Regions from separate parts of the Microbacterium natoriense genome, predicted to be linked through region 1. Evidence: riboswitches for the same ligand, from Rfam matches in the RefSeq annotation. Region 1 holds a riboswitch; each other region holds the start of a gene.
The links. A riboswitch is a leader RNA that binds a small molecule or an ion and turns the genes downstream of it on or off. The one in region 1 is predicted to bind thiamine pyrophosphate.
Positions count from the first base shown of each region.

Region 2: it holds a riboswitch for thiamine pyrophosphate, as region 1 does, so the genes downstream of both, QFZ53_RS00065 (ECF transporter S component) here and thiO (glycine oxidase ThiO) in region 1, are expected to answer to the same signal.
Region 3: it holds a riboswitch for thiamine pyrophosphate, as region 1 does, so the genes downstream of both, thiM (hydroxyethylthiazole kinase) here and thiO (glycine oxidase ThiO) in region 1, are expected to answer to the same signal.

Region 1 covers NZ_JAUSXV010000001.1:1,808,397-1,816,226, reverse strand. Annotated here, with positions in the region: gene QFZ53_RS08260 (ThiF family adenylyltransferase) at 1-757, opposite strand, end outside; gene QFZ53_RS08255 (thiazole synthase) at 754-1,569, opposite strand; gene thiS (sulfur carrier protein ThiS) at 1,598-1,846, opposite strand; gene thiO (glycine oxidase ThiO) at 1,846-3,033, opposite strand; TPP riboswitch at 3,025-3,125, opposite strand; gene thiE (thiamine phosphate synthase) at 3,137-3,820, shown strand; gene QFZ53_RS08235 (glycoside hydrolase family 43 protein) at 3,828-5,375, opposite strand; gene QFZ53_RS08230 (beta-xylosidase/alpha-l-arabinosidase) at 5,372-7,699, opposite strand; gene QFZ53_RS08225 (carbohydrate ABC transporter permease) at 7,703-7,830, opposite strand, start outside.
Region 2 covers NZ_JAUSXV010000001.1:11,197-19,026, reverse strand. Annotated here, with positions in the region: partial or broken gene QFZ53_RS00080 (ABC transporter ATP-binding protein) at 1-1,618, shown strand, start outside; gene QFZ53_RS00075 (ABC transporter ATP-binding protein) at 1,690-3,849, shown strand; gene QFZ53_RS00070 (D-alanyl-D-alanine carboxypeptidase) at 3,966-5,432, opposite strand; TPP riboswitch at 5,488-5,599, shown strand; gene QFZ53_RS00065 (ECF transporter S component) at 5,590-6,228, shown strand; gene QFZ53_RS00060 (ABC transporter ATP-binding protein) at 6,225-7,685, shown strand; gene QFZ53_RS00055 (energy-coupling factor transporter transmembrane component T family protein) at 7,682-7,830, shown strand, end outside.
Region 3 covers NZ_JAUSXV010000001.1:3,279,165-3,286,994, reverse strand. Annotated here, with positions in the region: gene pheT (phenylalanine--tRNA ligase subunit beta) at 1-1,120, shown strand, start outside; gene QFZ53_RS15510 (DUF402 domain-containing protein) at 1,158-1,874, shown strand; gene QFZ53_RS15505 (NAD-dependent epimerase/dehydratase family protein) at 1,939-2,919, shown strand; TPP riboswitch at 2,926-3,020, shown strand; gene thiM (hydroxyethylthiazole kinase) at 3,010-3,858, shown strand; gene QFZ53_RS15495 (bifunctional hydroxymethylpyrimidine kinase/phosphomethylpyrimidine kinase) at 3,855-5,981, shown strand; gene QFZ53_RS15490 (hypothetical protein) at 5,995-7,350, opposite strand; gene QFZ53_RS15485 (ABC transporter ATP-binding protein) at 7,347-7,830, opposite strand, start outside.

The DNA.
Region 1 (7,830 bases):
CCGGGTCGGCGTGGAAGCGCAGTTCGTCCCACCGAGCTGAGAGCGCGTCGTAGCGGGCGAGCCGCCCGATGAGCGGCTCTCCGATTCCGCAGAGCAGCTTGAGCGCCTCCGCCGCCATGGCGGAGCCGACCGCACCGCACAGCACGCCGAACACGCCGCCGGTCGCGCACGACTCGATCGAATCGGCGTCAGGGATGTCGGGGAAGAGGTCTCGAAGCATCGGTCCGCGACCAGGCCAGAACACGCTGACCTGGCCGGCGAACTGATGGATGCTGCCCCACACGACCGGCGTGCCGGTGAGCTCGGCGGCGTCGTTGCTGAGATAGCGAGTGGCGAAGTTGTCGCTGCCGTCGAGCACGAGATCGTGCTCTCGGAAGAGCGCGAGGGCGTTGCTCGGATCCAGCCGCGCGGCCATGGCCGTGACGACGACTTCTGGGTCGCGCAGCGCGACTGCCGAGCGTGCCGATTGCGCCTTCGGGCGACCGAGATCGCCTTCGGTGTGCAGCACCTGTCGCTGCAGGTTCGAGAGCTCGACACGGTCGTCGTCGATCACGGTGAGCCGACCCACGCCCGCCGCCGCGAGGTATTGGATGGCGGGGGCGCCCAGGCCGCCGGCGCCGATAACGAGCACCCGAGCCGCTGCGAGGCGCCGCTGACCGTGATCCCCCACACCGGGGAGTGTGAGGTGGCGCGCGAACCGTGCCGCCCGGTGCGGTGCCAGAGGCGGGCCGGGGTCGACGAGCGCGGGCAGGCTCACAGGTCGGCCTCGGACGGCCGCGCGGAGATCAGTCCGTCGGCCGCCGACGAGGCGAGTGCCAGCGGACGCCGCGGGATGCGTCCCGCCGCACGAGCGAGACGGCCGGCGTCGACCGCGGCACGCATCGCTCGGGCCATTCTCGCCGGATCCTGCGCCCGTGTGACGGCGCTCGCGAGCAGCACGGCGTCCACTCCGAGCTCCATCGCCAAGGCAGCATCCGAGGCGGTGCCCACGCCTGCGTCGAGGATCACCGGCACCGCAGCGCGGGAGACGATCGTCTCGATGTTGTGCGGATTGAGGATGCCGAGACCGCTGCCGATCGGCGAACCGGCCGGCATGACGGCGGTCACGCCCACGTCCTCCAGGCGCCGGGCGAGGGCGGGATCGTCGTTCGTGTAGGCGAACACGCGGAAGCCGGAGGCCACCAGCTCTTCGGAGGCCCGGAAGAGCTCGACCGGATCGGGCAGCAACGTCTCCTCGTCCGCGATCACCTCGAGCTTGACCCAGTCGGTCTCGAGGGCCTCCCGCGCCAGCTGCGCGGTGAGAACCGCGTCTCGGGCCGTGTAGCAGCCGGCGGTGTTCGGCAGGGCACGGATGCCGAGCCGATCGAGCATCGCGAACACCGAGTCCCGCGCCTCCGGGGCGAAGCGGCGGATGGCGACCGTGGTGATCTCCGTCGCCGACTCGACCAGCGCGTTCTCCAGCAGCGAGAGGCTCGTGGCACCGCCGGTTCCCATGATCAGTCGCGAGGAGAACTGCTCCCCTGCGACGATGAACGGGTCGACGACGGCGGCCTGTGCGGTGAGGCTCATGATGTGCTCCGATTCGTGTGCGGGCGGCTCAGCCGCCTTGGACGGCCGTGACGATCTCGACCTCGTCGCCGTCGGCGACCGTGCAGACGGCCCACCGGCTGCGCGGGACCACGGCACCGCCGAGAGCTGCGGCGACACCCAGTCGGCCGCCGTCGACGCGAGAGCCGTCGTCTCGCAGCACGTGTCCGGTGAGGTCCGAGACGAGATCGCGCAGTGTGGAGCCCGCGGCCACCTCGCGGTCGGCGCCGTTCAGGCGAACGGTCTGCAGAGTCGTCATCATGAGCCTTTCGGTCGGGCGCCGACGAGGTCGACGACAGCGGGAGGTGTCCAGGCGGCGGCCTCTCGCGGTCCGCCCGCCGTGGCGGCCGTGAAGCGCCACGGGTTCATGGCGGACCGGAGGTTCTCGTCGATCGGGCGCCCCTCGGCCAGATCCGATGCGACCGCCGCCGCCAGAGGAGCGAGCAGCACTCCGTGCCGGTCGAACCCCGTGGCGACGAGCACGCCTTCCTCGACGACGCCGAGAAGCGGCACGGCATCGGGGCTCCCCGGGCGAGGACGTGCGAGCATCTCGACGATCTCGCACTCGCTCACGCCGGGGACGACCGTGTCGGCGTCGCGAAGCAGGGCGAGCACGGACCCCGCGTGCACTCCCTCGACGCCGCCCTCCCGCACGGAGGCTCCGAGCACGATCGTGCCGTCGTCCCGCGGGACGAGGTACACAGCACGCCTCCGCACCTGCGCACGGACGGTGCGCGTGATCAGCGGACGCAGCGCCGGCGGGACGCGCAGGCGGAGGACGTCGCCCCACACGGGCCGGAGCGGGAGCGCGGGGATGCCGCCGATCAGGGCCGCCCCGAGGCCGGCGGCCACGATGACGACGTCCGCGCGGTGATGCTCGCCGGATGCCGACAGCAGACCGCTGGCTCCCTCGAGCGTCCGGGTCACCGCGGTCACGGCCTCTCTGCGGACGCGGTCGCCGAGGAGGTCGAGGAGCGCCGCTGCGAGCTGCCGCGGATCGATCTGATGGTCGTCCGGAGTGAACACGGCAGAGGTGACGGCGGGGCCGAGCGCCGGTTCGAGGTCGCGAGCGGCCGTGCCCGTCAGCCGTTCAGCCCGGTGCCCCTGCGTGCGCTGAAGCTCGGCCGCGGCGCCGAGCGCCTCACGGTCCGCGCCATCCACGCCGACCGAGAGCGTCCCGTCCGTGCGGTGCCCGAGCGATCGCCCGCTCGTCGCCGACAGACGCTCGACGAAAGACGGGTACTTCTCGGCCGATGCCTGCATGAGCGGAGTCAGCGCGTCCTGCCCCCATGCCATCTCGGCGGCATGAGCGAGCATCCCGGCGGCGGCGAGGCTCGCGCCGCGGGCAGGTTCAGGGTCGAAGACCGTCACCTCGTGGCCCCGCACGACCAGTTCCTCGGCGGTCGCCAGACCGATGATCCCGGCGCCGATCACAGCGATGCGCATGCGTGCCCTTTCCTACGACGGCATTATCCGTTTCAGGTTCAGCGGTCGGCACGTGGCCCTCTCAGCCCCTGTGGGCTCCCGCGGACCCCTCTACTCTAGGGCTATGACCGCGCTTCTCCCCCTCGTCGACGCACCCCGCCCGACCCGCGAGGAGCGCCTCGCCCTGCTCGACGCAGCACGGCTGTACGTCTGCACGACCGCTCGCACGGCGACCGGCGACCTCGAGGAGTTCCTCGATGCGGCCTACGCGGGCGGGGTCGACATCATCCAGCTGCGTGACAAGGACCTCGAAGCCCGCGCCGAGATCGAGGCGCTCGAGATCCTCGCCGCCGTCGCGCGCAGACACGGAAAGCTGTTCTCGGTGAACGACCGCGCCGACGTCGCCGCTCTCGTCGGCGCCGACGTGTTCCACATCGGTCAGGGCGATCTGACCACCGCGCAGGCACGGCGGCTGCTCGGCGACGACGTGATCATCGGGCGGTCGACGCATTCGATCGCACAGGCCGCGGAGGCGGACGCCGACACCGCCCTCGACTACTTCTGCGTCGGCCCGGTGTGGGAGACGCCGACGAAGCCCGGACGCGCGGCGATCGGCACGGGTCCCCTGCGCGCGGTCGCCGCATCCGGGACGAGCCGGCCCTGGTTCGCTATCGGCGGCATCGACGAAGGTCCTCGCCTCGACGAGGTCGTCGAGGCCGGTTCGTCACGCATCGTCGTCGTGCGGGCGGTGACCGAGGCACTCGATCCCGCCGGGGCGGCCGCATCGCTGCGCGCGCGGCTGCGCTGACGCCCGCTCAGCGCGGGTGGTACTCGACGCGCGCGACACGGATGACGCTGTCGGTCTCCGCTGCGACGCTCGTGGCGTACGCGCCGAGCCACAGACCGAGGAATCCTCCGGACGAGAAGGAGTCGAGGCTCGTGCCGTCGACCGTCGCGACGCGCAACGGCTGTGATCCTTCGACGCCTGCGAGCAGTTCGTAGTCCTGTCCTCGTGCCCGGCACGTCAGCTCGACGCCCTCGGCCAGAGGACCCGTCAGCGTGATCGTCCCCTGCTCGGCCGACTCGCCTGCACGCACTAGGGTCGCCGTGATCCGTGCAGCATCCGCTTCTCCCCCGCCGAGTACAGCCAGGCGCACGTGATCGCGCTCGGATTGCCGGATCAGCAAGCCGGTCTCCTCGCCGGGGGCCAGCCGTCCGGACAGCCTCAGAGTGAAGTCGAGATCCGGATGCTGCTGCCTGACGCCGAGGAACGCGAACGGCTGCGGGTCCGTCGGCCCCTCCGGACGGATCGGCAGCAGCCACTCGCCGTCCACCGCATCGGCGACCTCACCCGGCAGCGCGCGCACCGAGGTCCAGCGTCCGTCGTCCGGGGCGATCGTCGCAGAGCGCTCCTGACGCCCCTCGCCCGCGAAAGGCACCTCGACCTGGTCCGGTACGCGCCCCTCTCCCGGCGCGAAGACCGGCCAGCCGTCTTCCCACTCGACCGGAACCAGGAACGTCTCGCGCCCGAGATTCGCATGGAGCCCGCCATACGGCCGCATGCCGAGAAGCACGGCCCACCAGCTGTCGTCAGCAGCCTGCACGAGATCGGCGTGGCCGACCGCGACGACGTCCGCCGTGCGACCGAGCTGGCGGTGGCTGAGCACCGGATTCGCCGGGTTCCCGACGTAAGGTCCGGTCACGGCATCCGCCCGCGCCACCGAGACCGCATGATGCATCTCCGTGCCGCCCTCCGCCGCGACGAGGTGATAACGCCCGTCGACCTTGTACAGGTGCGGCCCCTCGGCCCAGACGGCCCCGATCAGCGCGCCCCGCCAGATCACATGCTCGGGACCGGTGAGCGCCCTGGCCTCGGGATCGAACTCGCGCAGCCAGATCTCGGTCTGATCGTGCCACTGCGGACTTCGGGCGAGCCTTGTCCCCTGCACCCACGCCCTCCCGTCGTCGTCGAAGAAGAGCGAGGGGTCGATGCCGTCGGCGCCCAGCCACGTCGGCTCGCTCCAGGGACCTGCGGGGTCGGTCGCCGTGATCACGAAGTTCCCACCGCGTGCCGGATCGTTCTGGTCGACGAGCGTGCAGATCACCCAGAAGAGGCCGTCATGGTGGCGCAGCGTGGGCGCGTAGAGCCCGCTCGACGACGCCATGCCCGCCATGTCGAGCATCCCCGGCCTGTCGACGGCGTGACCGATCAACTCCCAGCGGGCGAGGTCGGTGCTCCGATGGATGGGGAGCCCTGGCAGGTACTCGAACGACGAGGTGACCACGAAGTACTCGCCGTCCACCCGGCAGATCGAGGGATCGGGATGGCAGCCCGGCAGGATCGGGTTGCGGACCAGGGTCATCCCGGGATGACCTCGGAGCTCACCGACCGCGGGTCCACGGGCGTCAGCGCATGGGCGGCCCCCGTGATCCGCACGGCCGCGCGGCGAGTGACATCCGTCGCGGCATCCGCACCGACCCACACCTGCACATCGCCGGGCTCGACGATGCGCACCATCGATCGGTCGCTGAACGCGAAACGCTGTGTCGGCACGCTGAACGCGACGTCGGCGGATTCGCCCGCGTCGAGCGTGAGACGGTGGAACGCGAGCAGCTGCGCGTCAGGGCGGGTGACGGATGCCACGACGTCGTGCCCGTACAGCTGGAGCACGTGATCAGCCGGCACGGAGCCGGTGTTGGTCACGCGCACGACCGCGCGGAAGGCATCGCCCGCAGAGACCTCTTCATCGACCGCGAGCAGGTCGTGGACGAACGTCGTGTAAGACAGGCCGAAACCGAACGGGCGCACGGGTGTGGGATCGGTCGCGGTGACGTCCGAGGGCCCACCAAGGCGCGGATGCAGGTAGGAGTACGGCTGGGCGCCGGCGGAGCGCGGCAGCGAGACCGGGAGCCGGCCCGAAGGATTCACCCGGCCCGTGATGACTCCGGCGAGCGCGGACCCCCCTTCCTCGCCGGGGAAGAACGCCTGCAGCACGGCAGCGGCACGATGCTCGCCGTCGAGCGCCCATCCGATCGCATAAGGGCGGCCGGTGAGGGCGACCACGACGACCGGGGTGCCGGTGGCGATGAGCGTCTCGACCAGTTCGCGCTGCACGCCCGGCAGCTCGAGCGACTCGGAGTCGTTGCCCTCACCCACCGTGCCACGACCGAACAGTCCGGCCTGATCGCCCACGACGACGATCGCGACATCGGCGGCGCGGGCAGCATCCACGGCCTCCGCGAAACCCGACCGGTCGTCACCCTCGACGTCGCAGCCGCGGGCGCCGATCACTCGCGCGTCCGGCATCTCCGCGGTGAGGGCGTCGGCGACGGTTGGGATCTCGAAGCCGATCGGGTACTCCGGATGATGTGCGAGAACATGGTTCGCGAACGAGTAGCAGCCCATCAGCGCCTCGGCGCGATCGGCATTCGGTCCGATCACGGCGACGGTCGATGAGGTTCCCGTGAGCGGCAGCACGCCGTCGTTCGACAGCAGCACGACCGATTCCTCTGCGAGCCGTCGCGCGATATCGCGATGACGAGGCGAGTCGAGGTCGATCTCGGCGGGAGGGCCCTGCGCGAAGGCACCCGCCTCGAGGAGTCCGAGGTCCTCTTTCTGCGTGAGCACGCGCAGAACCGCGCGATCGATGAAGGCCTCGTCGAAGAGTCCTGCTCCGACCCGCTCGATCAGCGGCTCGAGATAGGCGTCCCCGGTGGGAAGTTCGACGTCGATGCCCGCCGTGAGCGCCGCCTGAGCCGCCTCACCCCGGTCGGAGGCGATGCGGTGCATGATCTCGAGGAAGGCGACGGCGAAGTAGTCGGCGACCACGACGCCGTCGAAGCCCCAGCGCTCCCGCAGCAGCTCGGTGAGGTACTCGGCGCTCGAGCCGAGCGGCACGCCGTCGATCTCCGCGTAAGAGTTCATGACGGAGCGCACTCCCCCGTCGATGACCGCCATCTCGAAGGGCGGCAGGAAGACATCGGCGACTTCGCGGGGTCCGGCCGAGACCGGGGCGTGGTTGCGCCCCGCACGCGAACCGGCGTAACCGACGAAGTGCTTGAGGGTCGCGTGCACGCCGGCCGCTTGGAGGCCCTTCACATAGGCCGTGCCGAGCACGCCGACCACGTAGGGATCTTCTGCGATGCACTCGTCGACGCGGCCCCAACGGGGATCGCGGATCACGTCGAGAACCGGGGCGAGCCCTTGGTGGATGCCGAGCTCGCGCATCGAGTCGCCGATCGAGAGCGCCATCTCCTCCACCAGGCCCGAGTCGAAGGAGGCGCCCCACGCGAGCGGTGTCGGGAAGGTCGCGGCCTTCCACGCCGCGAGACCCGTGAGGCACTCCTCGTGCACGAGGGCGGGGATGCCCAGACGCGTCTCGGTCTGCAGGCGTCGTTGCTCTGACCACAGCCATGCCGCGCGCTCGGCAGGGTCCACCGGCCTTGTGCCGTACACCCGCGTGAAGTGGCCGATGCCATGCCTGGTGATGTCGGCCAGCGCGCCCGAGGGGGCGGATCCGCTCATCTCGCTCTGCATGGGAGCGACGACCTCGCCGCCTTGGTCGAGCCAGTAGCCGACGAGCTGCGCGGCCTTCTCCTCGATCGTCATCTGCGCCAGGAGCGCCTGTACCCGAGCCGATGCCTGGGGGAAAGCGGGGATCACTGTCTTCTCCGTGTATGTCTGCATGGGTCAGCCCTTGACGGCTCCGGTCAGTCCGCCGACGATGCGTCGCTCGAACAGGCTGAAGAAGACCAGCGCGGGCAGCATCGACAGCGAGGTGTATGCGAGCACGCGCGCCGTGTCGACCGAGTACTGCG
Region 2 (7,830 bases), 1.8 Mb from region 1:
AACAAGGATCTCATCGACAAGGGCGTCGCCCAGGGCGACACCGACTACATCTGGCGAACCGGGCTGTTCATGCTGTTCGTCTCGCTCGGCCAGATCGTCGCATCGATCATCGCGACCTACTTCGCCGCTCGTGCCGCGATGGGCGCCGGTCGCGACATCCGCGCCGACGTCTTCGCCAAGGTGAGCGGATTCTCCGAGCGCGAGGTCTCGCAGTTCGGCGCCGGCTCGCTGATCACCCGCAACACCAACGACGTGCAGCAGGTGCAGATGCTCGCGATGATGGGCGCGACGATGTTCGTCACCGCACCGCTGCTCGCGATCGGCGGCATCATCATGGCCGTCATCACCAACGCGAGTCTGAGCTGGCTCATCGCCGTCTCGGTGCCGGTCATGCTCATCGTGGCGCTGCTCATCATCAGCCGCATGGTGCCGCTGTTCCGGAGCATGCAGAAGAAGATCGACAACGTCAACCGCATCATGCGCGAGCAGCTGACGGGCGTCCGCGTCGTCCGCGCGTTCGTGCGCCGAGGACATCGAGGAGGAGCGCTTCCGCGGCGCGAACACCGACATCATGGTGGTCGGCCGCAAGATCGGCTCGCTCTTCGTGCTGCTCTTCCCGATGTTCATGCTGATCCTCAACGTCACGGTCGTCGCCGTGATCTGGTTCGGAGGCATCGAGGTCAACGCCGGCACGGTCGAGGTCGGCACGCTGTTCGCCTTCATGCAGTACATCGGCCAGATCATGATGGGCGTCATCATGTCCAGCTTCATGGCCATGATGATTCCGCGCGCCGCCGTATCCGCCGAGCGCGTGGGCGAGGTGCTCGACGCGCAGTCCACGATGACCCGCCCCGACAACGGCGTCACGGCATTCCCGACTCCGGGTGCTGTCGCCTTCGACGGTGTCGAGTTCACCTACCCGGGCGCGGAGTCGCCCGTGCTGTCGGGCATCAGCTTCGCAGCGCAGCCGGGAGAGACCGTCGCGATCGTCGGCTCCACCGGTGCGGGCAAGACCACGCTCGTCTCACTGATCCCTCGGCTGTTCGACGTGACCGGCGGCGGCGTGTTCGTCGGGGGCACCGATGTGCGCGAGGCCGACGTCGAGTCGCTCTGGGACAGCATCGGCCTGGTGCCGCAGCGCCCGTTCCTGTTCACGGGGACCGTGGCCTCGAACCTCCGTTACGGCCGCGAGGACGCAACCGACGAGGAGCTCTGGCACGCGCTCGAGATCGCACAGGGACGCGACTTCGTCGAAGAGATGCCCGACGGGCTCGACTCGCGCATCGCTCAGGGCGGCACGAACGTCTCGGGCGGACAGCGTCAGCGGCTCGCGATCGCCCGTGCGATCGTGCACCAGCCGCAGATCCTCGTCTTCGACGACTCGTTCTCGGCGCTCGATCTGACGACCGATGCCCGCCTGAGGCAGGCTCTGTGGCGCGAGCTTCCGCACGTCACGAAGATCGTCGTCGCGCAGCGCGTGTCGACGGTCACGGATGCCGATCGCATCGTCGTCCTTGAAGGAGGAACCATGGTCGGCGTGGGCACCCACGAGGAACTGCTCGAGACCAGCGAGACCTACCGTGAGATCGTCGAGTCGCAGCTGGGGGTGGACGCATGAGCGACAACACCGCATCGAAGCGCCCGCAGCGCGGTCGCGGCAAGACGGCAGCACCCGTCGCCGAGCCCGAGATGACCGCCGAAGAGAAGTACGAGGCCGAGCTCGCCGAGCAGGCCCGCCAGAACTCCGGTGACTGGGACAGCGTCGCACCGGGCAAGGCCGACAACTTCGGCAAGAGCTTCGGACGCATGATCGGACTCCTCAAGCCCTCCGCCGTCTGGTTCGTGTTCGTCTCGTTCCTCGGCGCCGTCGGCGTCGTGCTGTCGGTGGCGGCTCCCAAGGTGCTCAGCGAGGCGACCAACCTCGTGTACGCCGGCTTCATCTCGAACGAGCTCGCCAAGCCCAACGGCGACTTCCCCGGGTTCCCCGAAGGAACCACGAAGAGCGAGGTCATCGAGCAGCTGCGGCAGTTCGGCCAGACCGACTTCGCCAACCAGATCGCGGCCATGAACGACTTCACGGTCGGTGCGGGCATCGATTTCGACGCGATGCGCTGGATCATCGCCGCCGTGCTCGCGATCTACGTGGTCTCGGCGCTGCTCAGCTGGATCCAGGGCTACGTCATCAACGTGATCATGGTGCGCACCATGTGGCGCCTGCGCGAAGACGTCGAGGCGAAGATCAACCGTCTGCCGCTGTCGTACTTCGACAAGGTGCAGCGCGGTGAGCTGATCTCCCGCGTCACGAACGACATCGACAACATCACGCAGACGATGCAGCAGTCCCTCTCAGGGGCGCTCACGTCGGTGCTCACCGTCGTCGGCGTGCTGGTCATGATGTTCTCGATCTCGTGGCAGCTCGCGCTGGTCGCCCTGATCGCCCTCCCTCTCATGGGAGTGATCTTCGGGATCATCGGTCCGCGCTCGCAGAAGGCCTTCGGCGCCCAGTGGCGCAAGGTCGGTCGTCTCAACGCGCGCGTCGAAGAGGCGTTCTCCGGCCACGCGCTGGTCAAGGTCTTCGGCCGCGAGCAGGACGCACTCGACAAGTTCCAGGTCGAGAACGAGGAGCTGTTCCAGTCGGCGTTCAAGGCGCAGTTCCTCTCGGGCATCATCATGCCCGCGATGACCTTCGTCGGAAGTCTCAGCTACGCCGCTCTGGCAGTGCTGGGCGGTCTCATGGTCGCCAGCGGTCAGCTGCGACTCGGCGACGTGCAGGCGTTCATCCAGTACTCGCAGCAGTTCTCGCAGCCGCTGGCCGAACTCGGCGGCATGGCTGCGGTCGTGCAGTCGGGCACCGCATCGGCCGAGCGCGTCTTCCAGCTGCTCGACGAGGACGAGCAGGACCCGGATGCCGAAGACGCCCCCACGGTCGTCGACGGCAAGGGAGTCATCGAGTTCGAGCACGTCGCGTTCTCCTATTCGGAGGACCGCCCGCTCATCACCGATCTCTCCTTCCAGGTCGAGCCTGGTCAGACTGTGGCGATCGTCGGCCCGACCGGCGCTGGCAAGACCACGCTGGTCAACTTGATCATGCGGTTCTACGAGCTCAGCGGCGGACGCATCCTGCTCGACGGGCAGGACATCTCCGAGATGACGCGCGACGACCTGCGTTCGCGCACCGGCATGGTGCTGCAGGACCCGTGGCTGTTCGCCGGGAGCATCCGCGAGAACATCCGCTACGGACGCTCGACCGCGACCGACGACGAGGTGCTCGCCGCCGCCAAGGCGACGTACGTCGACCGCTTCGTTCACGCCCTCCCCGAGGGCTACGACACCGTGCTCGACGAGGACGCCTCGAACGTCTCGGCCGGTGAGCGGCAGCTGATCACGATCGCCCGTGCGTTCGTCGCCAAGCCGTCGATCCTCATCCTCGATGAGGCCACGTCGGCCGTCGACACCCGCACCGAGCTGCTGCTGCAGCACGCCATGGCGGCGCTGCGCGAAGGACGCACCTCGTTCGTGATCGCTCACCGCCTGTCGACGATCCGCGATGCCGACCTCATCCTCGTGATGGAGCACGGCGACATCGTCGAGAAGGGCACGCACGACGAGCTCATCACGGCGCAGGGCGCGTACTGGCGCCTGTACCAGTCGCAGTTCGAGCAGGCGGCCGCCGACATCGACGCCGAAGAGGCTCTCACGGGCACGACCCCGGTCGTCGTCACGGGAGACGCCGAGGCTGAAGCGGATGCCGCGCGCGTCGGCGCTGTGGTCGGAGCTGAGAGCCCGGCCGCCGAGATCGCCGCGGCGGAAGCCGTGGTCGAGAACCGGGGTGAGGCTCCCAAGGCCTGACTCGTGCACGCAGATGCCCCGCCCCGGAATCCGGGACGGGGCATCTGCGTACGGCGGGGACCGCAGGCGGGTGGCTCTGCGCGGGTGGCTCTGCGCGGGTGGCTCTGCGCGGGCGGCTATTTGTCGGTCAGCCCGAACAGTTCCAGCGGATGCGTGAGCCGCCACCACGGGCTCGGATCCTGCACGGTTCCCGCGAGCTCCAGTTCGGTCGTCGCCGTGTTCACCGGGCCGGTCGTCGTGAGCGTGCCGACCTCTGCGCCGGCCTTGCGCTTCTCGTCGAGGTCGAACTCCACGGTCGTCGTCGCGATTCCGCCGTTCCACAGCACCACGTCGGCATCCGCGTCCGTCACGATGTCGACCTCGGCACCCCAGAGGGTCTCCACGGAGCCGACGACAGTGCCCTCGGGTACCGTCGGCGCCTGAGTCTGCAGCTCGTTCTCGACCTGCGAGAACAGCGAGCGCGTCGACGCGAGGCGCATGTCGTCGTCCTCCTGCGTGAGCACCGACGCATACAGTCGCAGGGTCGTATCGCCCACTGTGACATCCTTCGCCGTGAGCAGATTCCAGCTCTCATGGAGGGTGCCGGTCTTGACCCCGACGACCCCGGAATCGGCCATCATCCCGTTCGTGTTGCGCACGGTTCCGGCTCCGGGCAGGTCGACCGACGTCGTGCCGACGATCTCGGCGAACACCGGATTCTGCATGGCCTTCTGCGCCACCGCGATCAGGGCTTCGGGCGTCGCCACGTTGCGCTCGTCGAACCCCGACGGAGATTTGATCGTGATGCCGCTGATTCCGCGCTCGCTCAGCCAGGTGGCCGCCGCGTCGGCGAACGCGGCATCCGATCCCCAGATCTCCTTCGCGAGCCGGTCGATGTAGTTGTTGGCCGAGCCGAGCAGTACGCCCTGCAGCATCTGGTACTCGGTGAGCGAGCCGCCGACGGGCACGTCGAGAGCCGACTGGTCGCTGCGCTTGTATGCGAGGTACGACTGGCTGTCGGCCCTGGTGAACGAGAACGAGGGACCCTGCTCTCCGGGAGCCAACGGCATCCGATCGAGCACCATCATGGCCGAGACCACTTTGGAGATGCTCGCGATCGCCGCAGGATCGGTCGAAGACGCCAGTGTGCCGACACCTGCGATCCCGACGGCGGCGCTTCCCTGCGCGGGCCACGTGATCGCGGCGGCCTGAGCCGGTGTCGTCGAGAATTCCACGGCCTGCACCGTGGGGGCGATCTCGTGCAGGGGCCACAGCAGCGTCGTGCCCGTGTAGGCGCCGACGAGCGCGAGCAGAACGCCGACGGGCACGAGCACCCCTGGCCGGACGACGGCCGACCGGAGATGTGCGCCGGTGAAGAGCGAGGCCGCATCGTCACCGTCGGCAGCGGGTGAGGCGTCGGCCACCTGGGCAGGATCGATCCAGGTCAGGGCGGTGGCGTGGTCGTCGCCCTCGGCCCAGCGAGCGTCGGGAGCGACGGAAGCCGAGACCAGTGCATCGAGGTCGTCGAAGGCTTCTGCCGCAGCATCCGTCGTCACGTCATCGCCCACAGGTGCAGTGGCCTCGGCGGAGTCAGGAGCGGTCACCTGCCTACGGTACCGAACTCCGCTCACAGAACACCGGTACGACGGGTAATATCGACAGAACAACCACGGGAGTCCGGCGAGCCGGGCTGAGAGGGAGCGAATCGCGCTTCGACCGTCGAACCTGATCCGGATAATGCCGGCGCAGGGAGGAGTTCAGATGAGTACTTCCACGTCCGCTTCCACGACCGGCACGGCGTCCGGTCTTCGCAACGCCCAGCTGTGGCGCTGGCGCGTCGTCGATATCGTCGTGGCCAGCGTCATCGCCGTCGCCTGCGCCCTGATCTTCGTGCTGTGGAACGTCGGCTACCAGGGCCCCAGTACGCTGCTCGAACCGCTGCTCCCCGGTGTCCAGGCGCTCGTCAACGGGCCCTGGCTGATCGCCGGAGTGCTCGGCGGGCTGATCATCCGCAAGCCGGGGGCTGCGCTGTACACCGAACTGGTCGCCGCGGTCATCTCCGCGCTCGTCGGCAACGTGTGGGGTCCGCTCACGATCGTCTCGGGCCTCGTGCAGGGTCTGGGCGCCGAACTCATCTTCCTGCTGTTCCTCTACGGGGTGTGGAAGCTGCCCGTCGCGATCCTCGCCGGCGCCGCCGCCGGCGTCGCCTGCGGTATCAACGACGTGATCCTCTGGTACGCCGGAGCCGACACCGCGTTCACCGTCATCTACATCGCCTCGAGCACCGTCTCGGGTGCCGTCATCGCCGGCATCGGCGCGTGGCTGATCGCCCGCGGCCTCGCCGCGACCGGTGCGCTGAGCCGTTTCGCCGCCGGTCGCGAGGTCGCCGCACGGGTGTGACCGGCGCGGCGACCCCCGCCGCTCTCGAGGCGCGCGGTTGGGGCTGGCGGTACGCCACGCGGCTGCGCTGGGCGGTGCGAGAGATCGACCTCGCCATATCGCCGGGGGAGCGCGTGCTGCTGCTCGGCGCGTCCGGTTCGGGCAAGTCGACCCTGCTGCAGGGATTCGGCGGCGTGCTGGGCGGAGCCGACGAGGGGGAGACGCACGGCTCGCTTCTCGTCGACGGCCTGCCTGCCGCGCAGGCTCGCGGCAGAGTCGGGATGGTCCTGCAGGACCCCGACACGCAGACCATGCTCGCCCGTGTCGGGGATGACGTGGCCTTCGGCTGCGAGAACCTGGGCGTGCCCCGCCCCGAGATCTGGCATCGGGTGCGGTCGGCGCTGGATGCCGTTCGGCTCGCCGTTCCCCTCGACAGATCCACGGCCGCGCTGTCGGGAGGACAGAAGCAGCGCCTCGCGCTCGCCGGTGTGCTGGCGATGAGGCCGGGCGCGATCCTGCTCGACGAGCCGACCGCCAACCTCGACCCCGTAGGTGTTCAGGACGTGCGGGACGCCGTCGCGGCCGCGCTCGATGTCACCGGCGCCACGCTCGTGGTGATCGAGCACCGCATCGACGTCTGGCTGCCGCTCGTCGACCGGGTGATCGTGCTGGGGGCCGAGCCGGAAGGCACGGTCGTGCTCGCGGACGGTCCGCCCGACGAGGTGCTGGGCGCGCGCGGAGCGGAACTGGCGGCGTCCGGCGTCTGGGTTCCCGAGCATCCGCCCGCCGTGCCGCCGCCGCCCGTCCTCGCCCCCGGTGAACGGCTGATCGAAGCCCGTGGCCTCACCGTGGCGCGCAGCCGAGGAGTGGCCGTGGCGGGACCCCTTGACCTCGACGTGCATGCGGGCGAGGTCATCGGGATCACCGGTCCGAACGGCGCGGGAAAATCGACGCTCGGCCTGACGGTCGCGGGGCTCATCCCCGCCGAGAGCGGTCGGGTCACGGCCACAGCGGCGCTGTCTTCGGGTGAAGGAGCTGACCCGTTCCGGTGGTCGTCGACGTCGCTGCTCACCCGCATCGCGACGGTGCTGCAGACGCCGGAGCACCAGCTACTCGCGAAGACGGTGCGTGAGGAGCTCGCCGTCGGTCCTCGAGCGCTGCGCCTCGACGAGGCCGAGATCGCGCGTCGCACCGACGAACTCCTCGACAGGCTGCGGCTCTCGGCGCTCGCCGAGGCCAACCCGTACACGCTCTCAGGAGGCGAGAAGCGTCGGCTCACGGTCGCTGCGGCCCTGGCGACGCGGCCGCAGATGATCGTGCTCGACGAGCCGACGTTCGGGCAGGATGCGACGACCTGGGCCGAACTCGTCGCGATCATCGCGGCGCTCCGCGACGACGGAGCCGCGATCGTCGCGATCAGTCACGACGAAGCAGTGCTGCAGGCCCTGCACGCCCGTCGGTTCGAGGTGAGCCCGTGATCGATCCCCTCACTGCGCGCATCGAGCGCCGCGGCCCGATCGCGCCGCGATCGGCGCTCGCCAAGCTCGCCGCCGCTCTGCTGATCGCCGTGCCGCTGATCGTGTCGATCGACGTGGTGTCGGCATCCGTCGCGCTCGTCCTCGA
Region 3 (7,830 bases), 1.5 Mb from region 1:
GACCTGGCGTCCCGACCTCACCGACAAATGGACGCTCGCAGAAGAGGTCGCCCGCATCCACGGGCTCGATCGCATCCCCTCGGTCCTGCCCACCCCGCCGTCGGGTCGCGGCCTCACCGCGCACCAGCAGGGCCGTCGTCGCGTCTCGAACGCCCTCGCCGCGGCGGGCTTCGTCGAGACCTCTTCCTTCCCGTTCACGAGCGATGTCCAGAACGACCTGCACGGATCCGCCTCCGGCGAGAAGCTGCCCAGCATCCGTCTCGCCAACGCGCTCGACGGTCAGGCGCCGTTCCTGCGTCGTTCGCTGATCCCCGGCCTTCTGCAGATCGCGCACCGCAACATCTCGCGCGGCTTCACGGATCTGGCGATCTTCGAGACCGGCGTCGTGTTCCTGCCCGAGCCCGGGGTGGTCTACGGCACCGACGATGTGCCGCCGCTCGGAGCGCGGCCGAGTGACGACAAGCTCGCCGAGCTCAACGCGTCGATCCCGCCGCAGCACCGCCACATCGCGGCTCTTCTCACCGGAAACGTGTCCGCGCGCCAGCCGGGACGCCCGGCCGAGCCGGCCGGCCTGGCCGAAGCGCTCGACGCCATAGGCGTGATCGCCGCTGCCGCAGGCGTAGAGATCGACGTCGAGCAGAGCCAGCGCGCGGCTCTCCACCCGGGACGCACGGGTGTGCTGCGGGTCGGTGAGTCCACGGTCGGCTACGTGGGAGAACTGCACCCCGACGTAGCCGCCGACGCGGATCTGCCGGGACGCGCAACCGTCCTCGAGCTCGACCTCGACGGCGTTCTGTCGCTCGCGGGCGAGTCGGTCGTCGCAGCCTCCCTGTCGGGCTTCCCGGCCGCGACGCAGGACGTGTCGCTCACCGTAGCGGCCGATCTGCCCGCAGCCGAGCTGCGTGCGGCGCTCGTCGAGGGCGCGGGTCCGCTTCTGGAATCGCTGCGTCTGGTCGACGACTATCGCGGCGAGGGTGTGCCGGCGGGTTCGAAGAGCCTCACCTTCGCATTGCGCTTCCGCGCCGACGACCGCACGCTGACCGCAGCCGAGGCGACCGAGGCGAAGCTCGCCGGTGTGGCCGTGGCGGCAGAGCGTTTCGGCGCCGCGCTGCGCGACTGACCAGGATTCGGGTACGGCGCCGGGGTAGCGTGGCAGGATGAGCATCCTCCCGCACAGCACCCCGGCGGCCGTCCCGGAGGGCGCCCGTCCGCTTGGCGAAGGTCCGTTCCTCGCGCCTGGCGATCAGATCGACTGGCACTACCGCGCGCCGGGCTGGCAGCCCGGCGACCCGTCGACGATCTCACCCATGCGTGTGGTTCGTGATGACGAACGCGGTCTCGTCGCCTGGCTCGCGCCTGGGACGCTGCAGGAGGCGCAGGGCTCTGCGACCGGCGACCGGGTCCGCTCGATTCCGCTCGAACGGCGGTGGCTGGATCATCGTACGAGGATCGTCGAGGAGTGGTGGGGCGGAGGCAGTCTGCGCATCGCTCCGGTCGGAGCCGCCTGGTCCGTGTGCCTGTTCTGGAAGCCTGCAGACGACGGCGACTGGCGTTTCGACGGGTGGTACGTGAACCTCGAGAACGCGCATCTGCGCACCGACCGTGACACGTACTCCTCGGATCACATCCTCGACGTCTGGATCGCGGCGGACCGCACAGTCCATCTCAAGGATGAGGACGAGGTCGTCGCCGCGATCAGCCAGGGGAGGCTGACCCGCGAGCAAGCGGCGCAGATCGAACGTCACGCCGGAGCGGCGATCGAGTCGTTCCGCTCGGGCGAATGGCCGTTCGATGCGGAGTGGATCGATTGGCGGCCCGATCCGTCGTGGACGATTCCCGCTCTGCGCGGTCTGGACGAACTGCGCGGCGCCTGATCCTCGAACTCTGCTCTCGGCGGATCACCTTCCCTCGGGCGGCGGATGCTGGTGACATGGACGGATGACGAACGCTCTGATCCTCGGCGGAACCGGCTGGCTTTCCGGCCGCATCTCACAACGCCTGCAGGATGATGGCGTCGACGTCACCTGCCTCGCACGGGGCAGCCGGGCGGCGCCTGGCAGCGCCGAGCTCGTGCGCGGAGATCGCGACGACCCTCGCGTGTACGAGGCGCTGTCTGCGCGGGAGTGGGACCACGTGATCGACATCTCCTCGCGGGCCGATCACGTCATCGCCGCCGTGGTCGCGCTCGGCGATCGTGCTGCACGCTGGACGTACGTGTCGTCGGTGTCGGCGTACGCCGATGACGTCACGGTGGGCGCCGACGAATCCGCACGTCTGCACGTTGCCGCGAAGCCGGGAGACGAGTACGAATACGGCCCGCAGAAGGTCGCCGCCGAAGACGCGGTGCGCACCCTCGACGGTCGTGCGCTGATCGTCCGGCCTGGGCTCATCGTCGGATCGGGCGACCCCAGCGATCGTTTCGGCTATTGGGCTGCGGCGGTGCTGAGAGCGGGATCGGCGGATGTGCTGCTGCCGCCGACGGAGGGGCGCACGGCGCAGGTGATCGACGTCGACGACGTCGCGGCGTTCATCGCGACGGCCACCGCCACCGGTGCGATCAACGCGGTCGGTGCGCAGCATCCGCTCGGCGACGTGCTCGCGCTGTTCCGCACAGCGACCGGACACACCGGCGGCACAGTGTCGGCCGAGGAGGAGTGGCTCGTCGAGCACGGCGTCGAGTATTGGGCGGGCGAGCGTTCGCTGCCGCTGTGGCTGCCCGCCGAGATGACGGGATTCATGGCGCGGTCGAACGCCGCCTACCTGGCGAACGGCGGTTTCCTGCGCCGGCTGGAGGACACGGTGGCAGAGGTCGTTCAGGACGAGCGCGTGCGCGGCGTGGAGCGCGAGCGGCGTGCCGGGCTCACAGGATCCGAGGAGCGGGAGCTCCTCGCCGAACTGCGCCGACTGCCGCTTCGCTAGACTGCCAGCAGTGACACGGGGTGCCGCATCCGCGGCTGAGAACAGACCCGTCGAACCTGATCTAGTTAGCACTAGCGAAGGGAATGTCGCATGAGCGATCTTCTGCGTCCTGCATCCGCCGCCGACCTCGTCACAGAGGCTGCCTCCCTGCTGGAGGTGCTGCGTGCCGACCCGCCGTTGACGCACTGCATCACGAACTCGGTCGTCACGGGCTTCACGGCGAACGTGCTGCTCGCGATCGGGGCGGCGCCCGCCATGGTGGACATCGTCGGCGAGTCCGGCCTGTTCGCGGGCATCGCCTCGGGACTTCTCGTGAACCTCGGCACGCCGACCCCCGAGCAGCGGGAGGCGAGCTTCGAGGCGGTCGAGGGAGCCACGGCATCCGGAACTCCCTGGGTCCTCGATCCGGTCGCGATCGGTGCGCTGCCGGTGCGCACCGCGCTCGCGCACCGTCTCGCCGAGCAACGCCCGACCGCGATCCGTGGCAATGCCTCGGAGATCCTCGCACTCGCCGGACTCAGCGCAGGAGGGCGCGGTGTCGATGCGACGGACAGCGCAGACGCCGCGATCGATGCGGCCCGCGCGCTCGCCTCGAGATTCGGCAGCGTCGTGGCGGTCTCCGGACCGGTCGATCTCATCACGGACGGCGAGCGCGTGCTCCGGCTCGCCAACGGGCACGAACTGCTCACCAGGGTGACCGGCGGCGGATGCGCCCTCGGCGCAGTGATGGCTGCCTTCCTCGGAGCCGCACGCGCCAGAGCCACCCCGCCGCTGCTCGCAGTGGCCTCGGCGAGCCTCGTCTACACGGTCGCTGCTGAACGCGCCGCCAGCGCATCCACGGGGCCCGGCAGCTTCGCCGTCGCGTTTCTCGATGCGCTCGCCGCCGTGCAACCCGCCGACATCGAGTCCGCGGCTCGCGTCGAGACGGCTGCGCTGTGATCGCCGACCTGTCGCTGTACCTCGTCACCGATCCGGCGTTGTGCGGAGAGCGCGGCGTCGTCGACACGGTCCGTCACGCGGTCGACGGGGGAGTGCGCGTCGTCCAGCTGCGCGACAAGCAAGCGACAGATGCCGAGATCACGGCGCAGCTGATCGAACTGTCGCGGGCGATCGGCGGGCGATCGCTGCTGCTCGTCAACGACCGGCTCGACGCGGCGATCGCCGCCCGGGAAGCAGGCGCCAGGGTCGACGGCGTCCACCTCGGGCAGGGCGACGCGTCGGTGCTCCGTGCCCGATCGGAACTCGGCCCCGATGCGCTGATCGGTCTCACCGCGAACAACCGGGCTCATCTCGACGCCGCACTCGCCCTCCCCGCCGGAACCGTGGACTACCTGGGGGTGGGAGTCATCCGCCCGACGAAGACCAAGCCCGATCATCCTCCGGCTCTCGGCGTCGACGGCTTCCGTGCGTTCGCCGCCGCGAGTCCGCTGCCCTGCGTCGCGATCGGAGGTGTCGGCATCGACGACACCGAGGCGTTGCGGGACGCCGGTGCGGCAGGCCTCGCCGTCGTGTCCGCATTGTGTGCCGCAGAAGACCCCGCCGAGACGGCAGCAGCGTTCGTGCAGCGGTGGCGGGCGGCCGGAGTCCCTCGCGTGCTGAGCATCGCCGGCAGCGACCCGTCAGGCGGCGCCGGCGTGCAGGCCGATCTCAAGTCGATCGCAGCCTCCGGGGGATACGGCATGGCTGTGATCACGGCCCTCACCGCGCAGAACACGCAAGGCGTCCGCGCCGTGCATGTGCCGCCGATCGACTTCCTCCGGGAGCAGCTCCACGCGATCTCCGACGACATCGTGATCGACGCGGTGAAGATCGGGATGCTCGCGAACGCAGAGGTCATCCGAACTGTCGTCGAGTGGCTCGACGCGGCCCGTCCGCCCATCGTCGTCGTGGACCCGGTGATGGTCGCGACCAGCGGGGACCGGTTGCTGGATGCCGAGGCCGAACACGCCCTCGGCGCACTGCTCGCCCGCGCCGACGTCATCACCCCGAACCTCGGCGAACTCGGCGTGCTCGTGGGGCGCGACATCGACGGCTGGGACGACGCGCTCGCTGCGGGCGCGGTGCTGTCAACCGCGATCGGAGCGCGGGTGCTGGTGAAGGGCGGGCACCTCGACGGTGCGGAGGCACCGGATGCTCTCATCGGCGCCGGCACGACCATCGAGTTCACGGACGCGCGCATCGAGACCCGCAACACGCACGGAACCGGCTGCTCGCTGTCATCCGCGCTCGCGACCCGCCTCGCGAGGGGTGAGGCTCCTGACGACGCCGTCGCGGGATCGCGGGCCTGGTTGCGCGAATCGCTGCGAGAGGGCGAGGCGCTCATGGTCGGGCGCGGTCACGGGCCGATCAACCACTTCGCCGGGTTGTGGGCGCGGGGCGGACTCGAGACCAGACCGAGCGCCGAGGGCATCGCGACCGACTGGTGGGAGAGGATCTCCGGCATCCGCTCGGATATCGATGGGCTGCCGTTCATCCGGGCTCTCGCCGACGGCACGCTCGGACGCGAGGCCTTCGTCTTCTATCTGGAGCAGGATGCCCTGTACCTGCGCGAATACGCTCGGGTGCTCGCCGAGGCGTCGCGCCTCGCGCCCACCTCGGCCGAGCAGGCGTTCTGGGCGCACTCCGCCCACGGCTCGATCGTCGGCGAACTCGAGCTGCACGCGTCCTGGCTCACCCCCGACGCGGGCGTCAGCGCCGAGACCTTCGCGGCCGAGCGCGCACCGGCGACCATGGCGTACCTCGACCATCTGCGGGCGACCGCGTTCACCGGCGACTACGCCGAGCTGATCGCCGCGATCCTGCCGTGCTTCTGGCTGTACGACGATCTGGGCCGCCGCCTGCATGCGGGGGAGTTCGGCGAGTATGCCTGCGATCCGCAGCATCCGTACGCCTCGTGGCTCGCAACCTACGCCGACCCGGCATTCGAGCAGGCTACGGTCCAGGCGATCGCCTACGTCGCGGAGGCAGCGGTATCGGCCTCGCCCGAACGACGCAGTCGGATGCATCGGGCCTTCGAGATCTCCGCCGCGCACGAGCTCGCGTTCTTCGCCGCACCGCTCTGAGTGGCCGAACCGCTCACTCTGCCGCGAGACGCAGGGCGAGCGGTTCCCGCATGCGGGCCATGGCCGGAACGAGCGTCGCCGAGACCGTCAGAACGAGACCGAGCGCCACCAGCTGCGCGGCCGCTCCGATGTCGAGGACGGGGACCGCGGGGACGAAGCGGCCGAGCGCGGCCGCACTGATGAGAGCGGTGCCGAACACCACGATCGACGCGAGCAGCGTCGCCGTGATCACATGAATCGCTGCCTGGCACACAGCGGCGCCGAGCACGACGCCGTGGCTGGCCCCGCTCGCTCGGAGCAGCGCCTGCTCTGACGCCTGCGTGCGGTTGCTCATGAACAGCACGACTGCAGCCCCCGTCGCACCGAGCAGCACGGGCCCGCCCACGAGGAGCATCACCTGCATGATGCCCAGATCGAAGTTCCCCGGCAAGCCGGCCGACGTCATCGCCGTGCTGGTGGTAGCCGACATCGTCATCAAGCCGCCCAGCAGCGCGGTGCCGACGAACAGGGGAGTGACGGATGCCGTGCTCCTCCCGAGGTGGTAACGCGCCTGGTGCCGGGCGAGGTGCCAGGTCGCGGATGCTCGTGCAGGGATCAGCGCTGTCCACGCTCTGAGGACGAGCGGGGACAGCACGGGGGCGGCGGTCGCGACGATCGCCGTCAGATACGCGGGGAGCAGCGGGAACTGCGAGATCGCGGTGCTGCGCTCTTCGGCACGGAACGGTGCGAGGGCACCGCCGAACCCTGCTGCGAGCAGAACGGCGACCAGCAGCAGCCAGCGCCACCATCGCATGCGCTTCGCCTCCGCCTCCGGTTCGCGCAACGCACTGAGAGCCGGCGTACGGCCCGCCGATCTCGCGCCACGGAACCCGCCCAGCAGCACCACCAGCGTCGTGAGCGGCACCACGATGACACCGGTGAGGGCCCCCGGCCGAATCGAGGCCTCGGCCCACCAGGACGAGTCGTCGACGAAGACGGCGTGGAGGAACGGCGGGACGATGAGCACAGCCGCACCGAAGCCGACGAAGCCTGCGAGCAGGCCGACGCCCGTGAGCTGCGAGATGACGACCGCGGAAGTCTGTGCGGGGCTGACTCCCGCGAGCTGCCATCGTGCGTACACCGCACGGTGAAGGCCGACAGCGAGGCGCGACACGGCGGCGATCACGATCGCCCCGGCGGGGACGTTCAGGATCAGCAGGATCGAAAGGAAGCTGACAGACGCGTCCAGGATCTCCCCACCCTCCGCGAGGCCGGCCTCGAGCATCGCGATCGCGGCCGAGAACGAGACTGCGGCAACCGCGCCGACCGCGGCCAGGCCGCTCCAGGTGGCCCAGCCGTGCCGCAGCTCAGCACGGAGCAGCGGGATCACGCGGCCGCTCCTGTGCGAACGGGCGACTGCAGCGCGCCGAGGATGTCCCCGGCGGAAGGACGCAGAAGCTCCGTCACCACGGCGCCGTCTCTGAGGACCACGGTACGGTCGGCCCGAGCAGCCGCCTCCAGGTCGTGGGTGACGAGTATCACGCCGTTCCGTCCGGAAGCGTGTGCGCGCAGAAGATCCAGCACCTGCGCCCCCGTGGCCGTGTCGAGCGCCCCTGTGGGCTCGTCTGCGAAGACGATCTCCGGCTGCGCGGCCAGTACTCGTGCGATCGCGACGCGCTGCTGTTGCCCGCCCGAAAGCTGGCCGGGGCGCTTGCTCCCGTGTCCTGACAGCCCGACAGCGGTCAGCGCTGCCGCGGTGTCGGGCGATCGGCGACGTGCCAGACGCGCCGGCAGCGCGACGTTCTCCGCAGCGGACAGCGACGGGATCAGGTTGTAGCTCTGGAACACGAATCCGATCCGATCGCGCCGG